3 regions of the Streptomyces sp. NPDC097129 genome follow, and region 2 is predicted to be linked to each of the others. Evidence: riboswitches for the same ligand, from Rfam matches in the RefSeq annotation. Region 2 holds a riboswitch; each other region holds the start of a gene.
What was found. Region 2 has a riboswitch for cyclic di-AMP ahead of AC0B9F_RS20060 (transglycosylase family protein). Riboswitches for the same ligand answer to the same signal wherever they lie in the genome.

Region 1 (4,188 bases), on a different contig from region 2:
GGTCGACTACCAGCCGATCGCGCTGTTCCACCGGTTCATCGCCCGTGACCAGGAGAAGTTCGCCGCCGCCCTCGACGAGGCGCTCGCGCACCACGCCCGCTACTGGCAGGGCTCCGGCGACCCGCGTGCGCTGGTCGCCCTCGGCCCGCTGGCGCTGGCCTCACTGGCCCACGACGCGGGCTTCCCGGTGGACACCTCGTCGCCGTATCTGCCCCAGCACCTCGTGCGGGGGTCGTGGTACGGGGAGTTCCCGACCTGACGGCCGGGCGAGGGGCGGCCGCCGGTGTGCGGTCCGCCCCTCGCCGGGCGGCTCAGGCGACGGCCGCGATCCGCAGCTTGATGTCGTCCGGGGACAGCGTGCCCTTGGCGGTCACATGGTCGCCGGAGGACTCGCCGCGCAGCCGACGGCCGATCCACGGCACCAGGTACTCGCGCGCCCAGTGGACGTCGTCGCGCCGCACCTCGAGCGTGCCGCGGGGCGGCAGCGGCGGCCAGGGCTGCTCGGGGTCGGCCGGGATCCGCAGGCCGAGCGCCTGTCCGGCCCGCAGCGCCACGCGCGTGTGCCCCTCGGGCGACAGGTGCAGCCGGTCGTCGTCCCAGGCGCGGCGGTCCTGCACGGACTTCAGCGACCACAGGTCGAGCACCGGGCAGCCGTAGCGGTCGGCGATGGCCCGGACGTGCCCGTTGTAGGTGGCGATCTTGCCGCGCAGGTGCTTGAGCAGCGGCACGCCCCGGGTGTCGAAGCCGGTCGTCACCATGACCGTGCCGGCCGCGGCGGAAAGCTGCGCGACCGCCTTCTCGAACCGCTCGGCGACCTCGTCGGGGTCGGTGCCGGGGCGGATGATGTCGTTGCCGCCGGCACAGAACGACACCAGGTCGGGGGCGAGTTCGAGGGCCGTCGGGACCTGCTCGGCCACGATCTGGTCCAGGAGTCTGCCGCGCACCGCGAGGTTGGTGTAGGTGAAGTCGCCCTCGGGCCGCCGGTCGGCGAGGAGTACGGCGAAACGGTCGGCCCAGCCCACGAACTGACCGTCGGGCCCGGGGTCGCCGACGCCCTCGGTGAAGCTGTCCCCCACCGCTACGTACGACCCGATCACTGCTCTGCTGTCACTCTTCGAATCGTCTGCCACAGCAGGCCATGATTCACCCTCGAATGTGACCTACGCGACCGTAGGCAGGGGTTGACGGTCGGTGAGATAAGCCACTCCGCGAGTCCGGCGGAGCCGGGAATAAGTGATCCGCCGGGTCGGCGTGGCCTGTTGCGGACACACCGGAGGCCGGGCACCCGTGGATCGGGGCCCGGCCTTGGTGGCGTGTCAGACGGGTGGCCGCCGGGGCGGCGCGGGGTCAGCCGACGGTGACGCCGTGGGCGCGCAGGTAGGCGACCGGGTCCACGTCGGAGCCGTAGTCCGGCGTGGTGCGGATCTCGAAGTGCAGGTGCGGGCCGGTCACGTTGCCGGTCGCGCCGGACAGGCCGAGCTGCTGGCCCATGGTCACGGTCTGGCCGGCCGAGACGGAGAGCTGGGACAGGTGGGCGTACTGGGCGTAGTAGCCGTCGTTCAGCTTGATGACGACCTGGTTGCCGTAGGCGCCGCCCCAGCCGGCGGTGACGACGGTGCCCGCGCCGACGGCCTTGACGGTGGTGCCGGTCGGGACGACGAAGTCGACGCCGGTGTGGTAGCCGCTGGCCCACATGCTGCCGGGGGTGTGGTAGGCGGTGCCGATGGTGGCGCCGCTGACCGGGAGGGTGAAGCCGGTGGCCGTGCTCGTCGACTGGGCGGGCTTGGCGGCGGGCTTGGCGGCCTCGGCGGGCTTGGCGGGCTTGGCGGCGGCCTTGTGCGCGGGCGCCTCGCTCTTGTGCGACGGGGCGGCCTGGTGCGCCGCGGCGGCCTTCTTGCCGAGGGTCAGCTTCAGGCCGGGGTGGATGAGCGACGGGTCGCTGCCGACGGCCTCGCGGTTGTCCTCGTACAGCTTCTTCCAGCCGCCGGCGACGTGCTGCTCGCCGGCGATCTTCGACAGGTAGTCGCCGGACTTGACGGTGTAGACGCGCACGCCGGACCGCTCCGCCTGCTTCCCGGCGGACGGCAGGTTCTGGACGGCCTTGCCGGACACCGACTGGGCGGCGGTCTGCGGGGTGGCCGCGTGTGCGCCGGCGGCGCCGATGAGCGGCAGCGCGAGCGCGGCGCCGCCGGTGCCGGCGACGGCGAGAGTGCGGGCGAGACGCTGGGTCTTCGGACGACGGTGCTTACCCTTTGCGGGCATGGCGCTTTTCCTCTCCGGCGCCTGCGAGGTGAGCTGTCGGGTTCGGGCTGGAGATGCCCGGCCGCGCCTGGGCGCGGCTTCACCCCATAGCCGTTCCGGGAACCGGAACAGGCGTCGTACCTGTGGGTCCCCCGCTCCTGCCGTGCGTCGGGTGGGTGGGTGCGGTGCGCCGGACGGCGGCAGGATTCGGCGTCCGTCCGGATTCGGTGGGGAACGTAAGCGAGCAGGACGCGCAGGGACAAGCGAATGGTTGCGTGAAGGGGCGTTTGCCGTGATCCAATGAGGGAATTCGCCGTCACACTGTGTGTATTCGGGCCGCCTTCGGTTCGTCAATTCACCAGGAAATCCCTCGTCATTACGTGAACATGACGTACGACGGACGGTCACGGTTATGACCCTCCTCACGCGTCCGTATTCCAGGGGCCCTCATTTCCTTGCGAGTTGGAAGGAAGGCCCTAATTCGGGCAGAAAGCCCAGAAGTGACGTGAGCGGATAACCGGCCCATTCGTCCGCCGCCGTCCGGAGGCGGGGACAACCGGTTGCCCCGGGAACCGATGTCGTATCGTCAAAGGGCAGCCCGTCGGCCATTCGAGCCGCGTCGGCGGGCACGAGCGGGAGGAGCCCTTCGTGACGCAGCAGGTGCCGTCGACCGAACCCGAGCTGACCGGAGTGCGCAACTTCCGAGACGTGGGCGGGCTGCCCACGGTCGACGGACGGCGGGTCCGGCACGGGGTGCTGTTCCGCAGCGGCCACCTCGCCCACGCGACGCCCGAGGACGCGGTGTACCTCTCCTCGCTGGGGCTGCACACGATCTTCGACTTCCGCAACGAGGCCGACCAGAGGCTGGAGGGCCCGGACGTCGACCTGCCGGGCGTGCGCAACGTCAACCTGCCGCTGTCGGACCCGGCGGACGGCGCCGAGTTCTGGAAGATGGTCCGCGACGGCGACCTCGACCAGCTGCGCGGCATCCTCGCCGACGGCAGGGGCGCGAACCGGATGATCGCCTCCTACCGCACGATCATCAAGGAGCGCACCGGCGAGCACTCCCGGGTGCTGCACGCGCTCGCCGAGGACAGCGTCCCGGCCCTGATGCACTGCGCCGCGGGCAAGGACCGCGCGGGCCTGTCGATAGCGGTCACCCTGCTCGCCCTGGGCGTGGAGAAGGACGCCGTCGTCGAGGACTACCTGAAGTCCAACGAGAAGCACCGCCGCTACAAGGTGCGCCGCAGCGGCTCGGCGCAGTCGGCCTACACCCCCGAGGTCATGGAGCTGCTCAGCCCGCTCTTCGACGCGCGCGCCGAGTACCTCACGGCGGCCATGGAGACCATCGAGGAGACCTGGGGCGGCGTCGACGCCTACCTGGAGCAGGGCCTGGGGATCACCCCCGAGACCCGGGAGCGGCTGCGGGCGCGGCTGCTCGACTGAAGCCCCCGGCGCCGGCCGGGGGCGCCTACTGGCCGGACCCCAGCTCGAACAGCAGCCAGATGAACCCGGCCAGGAGGTGCCCGACGGCGATGTAGATGATGAGCCGGATCCACAGGGTCCGGGGGAACTTCTCCTCGAAGTCGCTCATCGTGCCTCTCCAGGGTGGGCGGGCCCCAGGCACAGCGTGGCCGTGGGGCTCTGCAGCAGTGTGTGGACGAACAGGAGCTCGAGACCGCCGGGGTCCTCCGCGGCGATCCGGTGCGGGGTCAGCGAGTCGAAGTGCGCGCTGTCACCCGGGCCGAGCCGGTGGGTGGTGTCCCCGAGGCGCAGCCTGAGCCGTCCGGCCAGGACGTACAGCCACTCCTCCCCGGGGTGCACCCGCACGATGTCGCCCTGCGCGCCGTAGGGCACCTGCACCCGCAGGGCCTGCATGCCGCGGCCGGGCGCGCCGGCCTGCCAGTACGTCCAGCCGCCGGCCGCGCTCGGCTCCATGTCCACGGC
Region 2 (4,188 bases):
CGCCAAGGGCAAGACCGGCATCCCCGGGGAGCGCTCGGCGGAGCTGATGACGCACCTGCTGAACATCGACCCGCCGGACCACACCCGGCTGCGGCGCCTGGTCAGCAAGGCGTTCACGCCCCGCCGGGTCGCCGAGTTCGCGCCGCGCGTTCAGGAGCTGACCGACCACCTCATCGACGGGTTCGCGCAGCGGGGCTCGGCCGACCTCATCCACGAGTTCGCCTTCCCGCTGCCCATCTACGCCATCTGCGACCTGCTCGGCGTTCCCCGCGAGGACCAGGACGACTTCCGGGACTGGGCCGGGATGATGATCCGGCACGGCGGCGGGCCCAGGGGCGGGGTCGCCCGGTCGGTGAAGAAGATGCGCGGCTATCTCGCCGAGCTGATCCACCGCAAGCGGCAGGCGCTGCCCGCCGAACCCGCCCCCGGCGAGGACCTCATCTCCGCCCTGATCCGCGCCTCCGACCACGGCGAGCACCTCACCGAGAACGAGGCCGCGGCGATGGCGTTCATCCTGCTGTTCGCCGGGTTCGAGACGACCGTCAACCTCATCGGCAACGGCACCTACGCCCTGCTCACGCACCCGGAGCAGTGGCACCGGCTGCAGGACTCCCTCGCCCGGGGCGAGCGCGAGCTGCTGGAGAGCGGGGTGGAGGAACTGCTGCGCTACGACGGGCCGGTGGAGCTGGCGACCTGGCGGTTCGCCACCGAGCCGCTGACCGTCGGCGGGCAGGACATCGCCCCCGGCGATCCCGTCCTCGTCGTCCTGGCCGCCGCCGACCGCGACCCGGAGCGCTTCCCCGGGCCCGACGTGCTGGACCTCGCCCGCCGTGACAACCAGCACCTCGGCTACGGCCACGGCATCCACTACTGCCTGGGCGCCCCGCTGGCCCGTCTGGAGGGCCAGAGCGCCCTCGCCACCCTGCTCACCCGGCTGCCCGACCTCCGACTGGACGCCGAACCGGCCGACTTGCGCTGGCGCGGGGGCCTCATCATGCGGGGTCTGCGGCAGTTGCCCGTGACGTTCACGCCCGCACCCGCACAGAAAACTGACACCTCTTCAACTATGTGATCTTCACGTGATCTGCGCGGCATGAACTTGTGACTGGCGATCGTCTGCCGATACGTTCACTCGTCAGCGCGACGCCGGTGCCTCCAGGCGCCGCGCCGGTCACTGCTGTCTCGCGAAAGGTCACCGCATGCTCCCCGGGAACGGCCGACACCGTCGCCCCCGTCAGGCTCCGGCTCTCCTCGTCGCGGCCGGAGTGACCGGCTCCGCCATCGCCATCCCGCTGCTCGGCGCGGCGAGCGCCCACGCGGCCGACGGTACGACGTGGGACAAGGTGGCCGAGTGCGAGAGCCAGGGCCGCTGGAGCGACAACCCCGGGATCGGGCTGTACGGCGGCCTGCATCTGTCGCAGGAGGACTGGGAGGGACACGGCGGCCTGGAGTACGCGGCCCGGCCCGATCTCGCCAGCCGTTCGCAGCAGATAGCCGTCGCCGAGAAGGTCCTCGCCGACCAGGGCGTCGGCCACTGGACGCTGTGCGGGCTGACCGCGGGCCTGTCCGCCGACACCTCCGCACCCGACGTCGACACGGGCGTCGCGGGCGACACGGCGGGCGGCGGCTCGGTGTCCGCCGGCTCCACCGCCGGCTCGGGCTCCTCCGCCCCGGCTTCCCCCGGTCCGACCGGCTCCTCCGGTTCAGTCGGTACGTCCGGATCCACCGGTACCGCCGAATCATCCGGAACCTCCGGTTCGGTGGACTCGCCCGGCTTGCCCGACTCCTCCGGGACGCCCTCCGGCACGGCGAGCGGGACGCCCTCCACGGGTGTCTCCGCGCAGCCCTCTGACGGTGCGTCGTCCGCCGCCCCGTCCACGGGCGCCGCGACCGAGCCCGGCGCGTCCGGGAGTTCCGGAACCGGCACGTCACAGCCGTCCGACAGTCCCTCCGCGGCTGCCGCAAAGGACGACGATCCGGACACCCTGCGTCAAATCGTCGGCTCCTCGGGGCTCGTCGACACCGGCGCCCTCGACGGCGGCGGACGCCACCGGGGCGCCGGCGCCACGGAGGACACGGTCCAAGCGGGCGCGACGCCCGCCTCGGGCCGGCACGCCTCGCGCTACGCCGTCCGCGACGGGGACAGCCTCACGTCCATCGCCGACTCCCTTGGCGTCGAGGGCGGGTGGCGCGCGCTGTACGCGGAGAACCGGGACGCGATCGGCGCCGACCCGGGCCACATCGTGCCCGGTCAGACACTGCTTGTCGGTGGCGAAACGGGCCGAAAGTAGCGGGAGTTGACGCCCTGTTTCGAGACTAATGTCCGCTTTGGTGAAAGTGTGGGATGAGTCTCAGAAGCCGTGATCGTCTTTGAAATTCGGCCGATCGCCTGTCTACGGTCATGACCGCTCGCCACCGCGAGCTCCGGCGGCCGCAACGCCGAATCCTGCCAGCGGCCGCACGGGAACAGTCGTCGCATAACGCGCCGCAGGCAGGAGCGGGGGACCCAAGGTAAGCGCCGTGCCCGGCAGTTGAGCCGGAGCGGCTAGGGGTGAAGCCACACCTCCCACGGGAGGGGTGGCCGGGCAACTCAACCGGCCCGAACCCGACAGCTCACCTCGCAGGCGTCGGTGAGGGGATCCACCATGCTGTTTTCCGGCAAGGGCAAGCACCGTCGTCCCTCCAAGGCCACCCGCGCCATCGCGCTCGCCGGCGTGACCGGCGCCGCCGTCGCCGCCCCGCTGATGGCGGCCGGCAACGCCTCCGCCGCCACCACCTCCGAGTGGGACGCGGTCGCGCAGTGCGAGTCCGGTGGCAACTGGTCCATCAACACTGGCAACGGTTACTACGGCGGTCTGCAGTTCTCCGCCTCCACCTGGGCCGCGTACGGCGGCACCGCCTACGCCCCGCAGGCCAACCAGGCCAGCAAGGCGCAGCAGATCCAGGTCGCCGAGAAGGTCCTCGCCTCCCAGGGCAAGGGCGCCTGGCCGGTCTGCGGCACGGGCCTGTCGAACACCCCGAACAACGGCGGCGGCTCCTCGAGCTCCTCCAGCTCTTCCAGCTCTTCCCAGGGCAGCGGCTCGTCCTCCCAGGGCGCCACCACGACCCGCTCCACGGAGCAGCAGAGCGCCTCCCGCTCCAGCGAGCGCCCGGCGCAGACGCCGAAGAAGCAGAGCACCAAGACCGTCACCACCCCGACCGGCAAGAAGGTCAAGAAGGGCGACGGCGAGTACAAGGTCGTCAAGGGCGACACCCTCAGCTCCATCGCCGAGAAGCACAAGGTCGCTGGCGGCTGGAAGAAGCTGTTCGACCTGAACAAGGACATCGTCGAGGACGCCAACCTGATCTTCCCGGGCCAGCAGCTGCACCTGAAGTAAGCGGCAGCCGGCCGGCCGAGGGCCGCTCCCCGTCCCCACGGGCTCCCCGCCCCGGTGCGTCTTCCCCCGTACGCACCGGGGCGGGGCTTTGTCTTCCGGTGTTTCCCGGCCGTTCAGCCGGAACGGCACCCCCCTTTGTTCCGTGGATGAACAATGGGTACGGTCTGTCTGTCCACGGGCCGGTCGGTCGGCTGGCCGATGGCCCCGGGGCGGTTAGGCTCTAGTCGCAAGGCTCACCAGCCCCGCACTTCCAGCGTCACATCCACGAAGGAGATGCTCGTGCCGTCCATCGACGTCGTCGTAGCCCGGGAAATCCTGGACTCCCGAGGCAACCCCACGGTCGAGGTCGAGGTCGGCCTCGACGACGGCAGCACCGGTCGTGCCGCCGTTCCGTCCGGCGCCTCGACGGGCGCCTTCGAGGCCATCGAGCTCCGTGACGGCGATGCCAGCCGCTACCAGGGCAAGGGTGTCGAGAAGGCCGTCCTGGCCGTCATCGAGCAGATCGGCCCGGAGCTGGTCGGCTACGACGCCACCGAGCAGCGCCTGATCGACCAGGCCATGTTCGACCTGGACGCCACCGACAACAAGGGCTCCCTCGGCGCCAACGCCATCCTCGGCGTCTCCCTCGCCGTCGCCCACGCCGCCTCCGAGGCCAGCGACCTGCCGCTGTTCCGCTACCTGGGCGGCCCGAACGCGCACCTGCTGCCGGTGCCGATGATGAACATCCTGAACGGCGGCTCGCACGCCGACTCCAACGTGGACATCCAGGAGTTCATGATCGCCCCGATCGGCGCGGAGTCCTTCTCCGAGG
Region 3 (4,188 bases), on a different contig from region 2:
GCCGCCAAGGAGGTCGCGCGCTTCGAGGCGTACGCGACGTCCCTGGCGTTCCTGCGGCACCGGGGCCGCCGCGGCCGCGCCGGCGCCGACTTCGTCGTACGGGAAAGGGAGCTGCTGAACGAGGTGTGGCGGCTGCGGGAGCTGGCGCGTCCGGCGCTGGAGTACGCGGCCCGGGCGGCCGCGCCCCCGGTGCCGGTGATGCTGCCGTGGCCCGCGCACCCGTGGCCGGCCCCCGGGGCGGCGACGCCGCACCTGCCGTACGCCGGGGCCGGGCACATGGGCCACGCAGGGTACGCGGCGCAGCCGGCGTACCCCGCGTACAACCCCTACCGGTCGTAGAGAGGCCACGCGCCACCGAAGCCACGGCGGGCGTCACCGAGGGCACGGGCGGGCGTCGGTCAGGCCGACGCCTGCGTGAGCCGCGCCAGTTCCGCCTCCGTCAGGGTCAGGTCCGCCACGCCGAGCAGCGCCGGGAGCTGGTCCGTGGTGCGGGCCGAGGCGAGGGGGGCGGCGACGGTCGGCTGCGCGGCGAGCCAGGCGAGCGCGACCGTGGCGACGGGGGCCTCGTGGGCCCGCGCGATCTCGTCCAGGGCGGTGAGGACGTCACGTCCGCGCTCGGACCGCAGGTGCTGCGCGGCGCCGCCCGCCCGCGGGCTGTCCACCGTCGTGCCGGGGCGGTACTTGCCGGTGAGGAAGCCGGAGGCCAGCGCGTAGTACGGGACGGCGGCGAGGCCGGCGCGGGCGGCGACGTCCTGGAGGTCGCCCTCGTAGGTGTCGCGGGAGACCAGGTTGTAGTGCGGCTGGAGCGCCACGTAGCGGGCGAGGCCCTCGCGGTCGGAGAACTCCAGGGAGGCCCGCAGGCGCTCGGCGGAGATGTTGGACGCGGCGATGTGGCGGACCTTGCCGGCCTTCACCAGCTCGTCCAGGGCGCCGATGATCTCCTCGACCGGCACCTCGGGCTTGTCGAAGTGGGTGTAGTAGAGGTCGATGCGGTCGGTGTCCAGGCGGCGCAGGGAGGCGTCGGCGGCGGCCTTGATGGTGGCGGCGGACAGGCCCTGGTACTCGGGGTGCTGGCTGACCTTGGTCGCGATGACGACGTCGTCGCGGTTGCCGCGGGCCCTGACCCACTTGCCGATGATCGTCTCGGACTCCCCGCCCCGGTTGCCCTCGACCCAGGCGGAGTAGGAGTCGGCGGTGTCGATGAAGTTGCCGCCGGCGGCGGCGTAGGCGTCGAGGACGGCGAAGGACGTCGTCTCGTCGGCGGTCCAGCCGAAGACGTTGCCGCCGAGAGCGAGCGGGAAGACCTCGAGGTCGGACGTACCGAGCTTGCGGAGAGCAGTCATGCTCTGCGTCAACGCCCCGGCAGGGCAGACCCATTCCGGACCGGCCCATTCCGGACCGACCCATTCCGCTCGGAAACCAGCACGGTGTGAACAGCACCGCTGGGCGGCAGCACGTGAGACAGCGACCGGCAGCCCTGACGTCGGGGGGGATGCCGTCAGGACCGCCGGGGATCAGGGGTGGCGCACGAGGTCAGGGGGTGAGGCCCTTGCCCTGCAGCCACGCCATCGGGTCGATGCCGGAGGCCTGCCCGTCGGGGTGCACCTCAAGGTGCAGGTGCGGCCCGGTGACGTTGCCGGTGGCGCCCACGCGGCCGATGACGTCGCCGGTGGCGACCTTCTGCCCGACGCTGACGCTGATCGACGACTGGTGGCAGAACCACAGCTCGGTGCCGTCGTCGAGGGTGAGGATCGTGCGGTAGCCGTAGGAGCCGGCCCAGCCCGCCTCCGTGATGGTGCCGCTGTGGATGGCCTTGATCAGCGTGCCGGTGGGGGCGGCGAAGTCGAGGCCGGTGTGGTACCCGGAGGACCACATCGAGCCGGCCTGCCCGAAGCGGGAGGTGAGGGTGTACGAGGAGGTCGGCAGCGTGAACTGCTTGGCGAGCTGGGCGAGGCGCTCGGCCTCGGCCTTCTGCTTCGCCTCCTGCTCCGCCTTCTCCTTCGCGGCGGCGGCCTTGGCGGCGGCCTCCTTCGCGGCCCGCGCGGCGGTCTCGGCGGCCTGCCGGGTGACGGCGGCCTCGGCGGCGGCCTGCGCCTTGACGTCGACCTGGACCTGCTGCGACTCGGCCTGAGCCATGATCCGGTTGCGCAGCGCCTCACCGGCGTCGGTGGTGTGCTGCCCGTCATTCTCGGAGGCGACGCCGATGTCGCTGAGCGGGGTGGCGGAGCCCTGCGGCCCGGCGTCCGCGTGGTCGGAGATCAGCGAGCCGACCGAGGGCAGATCGGGCAGGGAGATGGACACCGGCGGCTTGCCGGTCTGCGCGCTGGCCATGCCGCCCGCGCCGACGGCGGCGATGACGCCGACGCCGAGGACGGTGGAGCTGCGGGCGAGTCCGCCGCGCTGCTTGGCGACGCGGTGCCGGCCACGGACGGGACGGACGGAGTCCTCGGTGGGGTTCCACTCCTCCCACGGGCCCTCGTCGGTGCGGTGTCCGCCGTAGACAAGGGCCTCGGGGCCCTGCTGACTCGGCACGAACGGGGCTGTCGGGGCAGGCTGGTTGGACGCCACGCGGGCGTACTCCTTTCCTTCCGTCTCGCCTACCGGGTTAGCTGACGGGTTCGGAGCAGGAAGGTCTCCTACGCGCGTATACCGGCCGTCGGACGACGGCGGCTGACGCGAGATTCACCCCAAGGTGGTGGTTCCCCGGTTCCCTACGGGATTCGGCGCGTGAGCACGGAGCCGCCTCTCGTGACGGCTGGGACGACCGCGCTGCGTTATCGAACGTTAATAGACCCGGAGGTCGGATTCCAAGCCGTTCGGCTTGATCATTAACATTCCTGGCCAGGACTTACACGCCACGACCGCCGCAAAAGGGGCAGTTGACCGCCTCTCAGGCGTCACGTCCAAAACCTCGTTTTGATGATGGTGCGTCAATTGTTATGCGCAGGGCGGTCATCCGCTCACGCATGGTGACCTCACGGACGGCGTACGGCGAGCAGCGCCATGTCGTCGGCCATCCCGCCGCCAGAGTGCCGGCGCACCTCCTTCGCGACGGCGGCCAGCAACGCGCCGGGCGCGGTGACGACCCGTCCGGCGAGCCGCGCCTCGACGTCGTAGAAGCGGCCGTGGCGGTCGCGGCTCTCGGAGAGGCCGTCGGTGTACAGCAGCAGCGTGGCCCCGCCGGGGAAGACGGCCTCCTCCGCGCGGTCGGGCCACGGGCCCAGCTCGCTCATGCCGAGCGGCAGCGCGGGTTCGGCGGGCAGCAGCGTGCGCAGGGTGCCGTCGGCGTACAGCAGCACCGGTGGCGGATGACCGCGGTTGACGACGCGGACGACACCGTCGCCGTGCGGGAGTTCGGCGAGGACGGCGGTGGTGAACCCCTCGAACGCGTCCAGGCCCTCGCGCCGGGCGCCCTCGCGGCTCAGGGCCTGCTCCAGCCGCTCGGCGACCGCCTCCAGCGTGGCCTCCTGCTCGGCGGCCTCGCGGAACGCGCCGATGACCACGGCCACGGCGGCCACCGCGCCCATGCCCTTGCCGCGCACGTCCCCGACGATCAGCCGGACGCCGTGCGGGCTGTCCTGCACGGCGTACAGATCGCCGCCGATGAACGCGTCGGCGCGGGCGGCCTCGTAGCAGGCGGCGATCTGGAACCCGCCGATCCGCTCGGCGGGTTCGGGAAGTACGGCGCGCTGGGCGGCCTCGGCGACCTCGCGCGCGGAGGCGAGCTGCTCGCTGCTGCGGCGCGCGAGGGCGTTGATGAGGACGGCCAGGACGGCGACCGTGGCGACGGTCACCAGCTCGGTGACGGCGTCCGTGTGCCAGACGATGCCCATCGTCAGGTGCAGACCGAGCATGACGGCGACGGCGGCGAGCCCGGTGAGCAGCGTGCCGCGGCGGCTGTAGAGCGGGGCGGCGACCAGGGGCGCGGCGGTGAAGAAGGGGGCCGCGGTGAAGTCGGACGGCGTGCAGTAGTCGTAGACCGCGCCGGCCGCGATGAGCAGCACCGGCAGGATCCGTACGAAGGCCCGCGCGGCGGAGATCCTCCGGCCCTCCGTGGGCCGCGGCTCGCCGCCGTCCCCGGGCCCGGGGTCCGGCACCGGGCCGCCCGCCGGCCGCACGGCGGCGCGGGGACCGGACCCGAGGCCGAGGGCGGAGGCGCGTGCGTCGGCCTCCGGGGCGGCCCCGGCG

Region 1: it holds a riboswitch for cyclic di-AMP, as region 2 does, so the genes downstream of both, AC0B9F_RS06850 (M23 family metallopeptidase) here and AC0B9F_RS20060 (transglycosylase family protein) in region 2, are expected to answer to the same signal.
Region 3: it holds a riboswitch for cyclic di-AMP, as region 2 does, so the genes downstream of both, AC0B9F_RS36435 (M23 family metallopeptidase) here and AC0B9F_RS20060 (transglycosylase family protein) in region 2, are expected to answer to the same signal.

The regions. Positions count from the first base shown of each region.
Region 1 covers NZ_JBVOQE010000002.1:210,426-214,613, forward strand. The annotation lists gene AC0B9F_RS06840 (immunity 49 family protein) at 1-259, shown strand, start outside; gene AC0B9F_RS06845 (SGNH/GDSL hydrolase family protein) at 312-1,097, opposite strand; gene AC0B9F_RS06850 (M23 family metallopeptidase) at 1,348-2,262, opposite strand; cyclic di-AMP (ydaO/yuaA leader) riboswitch at 2,268-2,423, opposite strand; gene AC0B9F_RS06855 (tyrosine-protein phosphatase) at 2,890-3,687, shown strand; gene AC0B9F_RS06860 (DUF6126 family protein) at 3,713-3,835, opposite strand; gene AC0B9F_RS06865 (helix-turn-helix domain-containing protein) at 3,832-4,188, opposite strand, start outside.
Region 2 covers NZ_JBVOQE010000006.1:352,941-357,128, forward strand. The annotation lists gene AC0B9F_RS20050 (cytochrome P450 family protein) at 1-1,072, shown strand, start outside; gene AC0B9F_RS20055 (transglycosylase family protein) at 1,200-2,291, shown strand; cyclic di-AMP (ydaO/yuaA leader) riboswitch at 2,474-2,642, shown strand; gene AC0B9F_RS20060 (transglycosylase family protein) at 2,646-3,377, shown strand; gene eno (phosphopyruvate hydratase) at 3,657-4,188, shown strand, end outside.
Region 3 covers NZ_JBVOQE010000022.1:54,343-58,530, reverse strand. The annotation lists gene AC0B9F_RS36445 (PrsW family intramembrane metalloprotease) at 1-339, shown strand, start outside; gene AC0B9F_RS36440 (aldo/keto reductase) at 399-1,343, opposite strand; gene AC0B9F_RS36435 (M23 family metallopeptidase) at 1,534-2,568, opposite strand; cyclic di-AMP (ydaO/yuaA leader) riboswitch at 2,580-2,736, opposite strand; gene AC0B9F_RS36430 (PP2C family protein-serine/threonine phosphatase) at 2,976-4,097, opposite strand.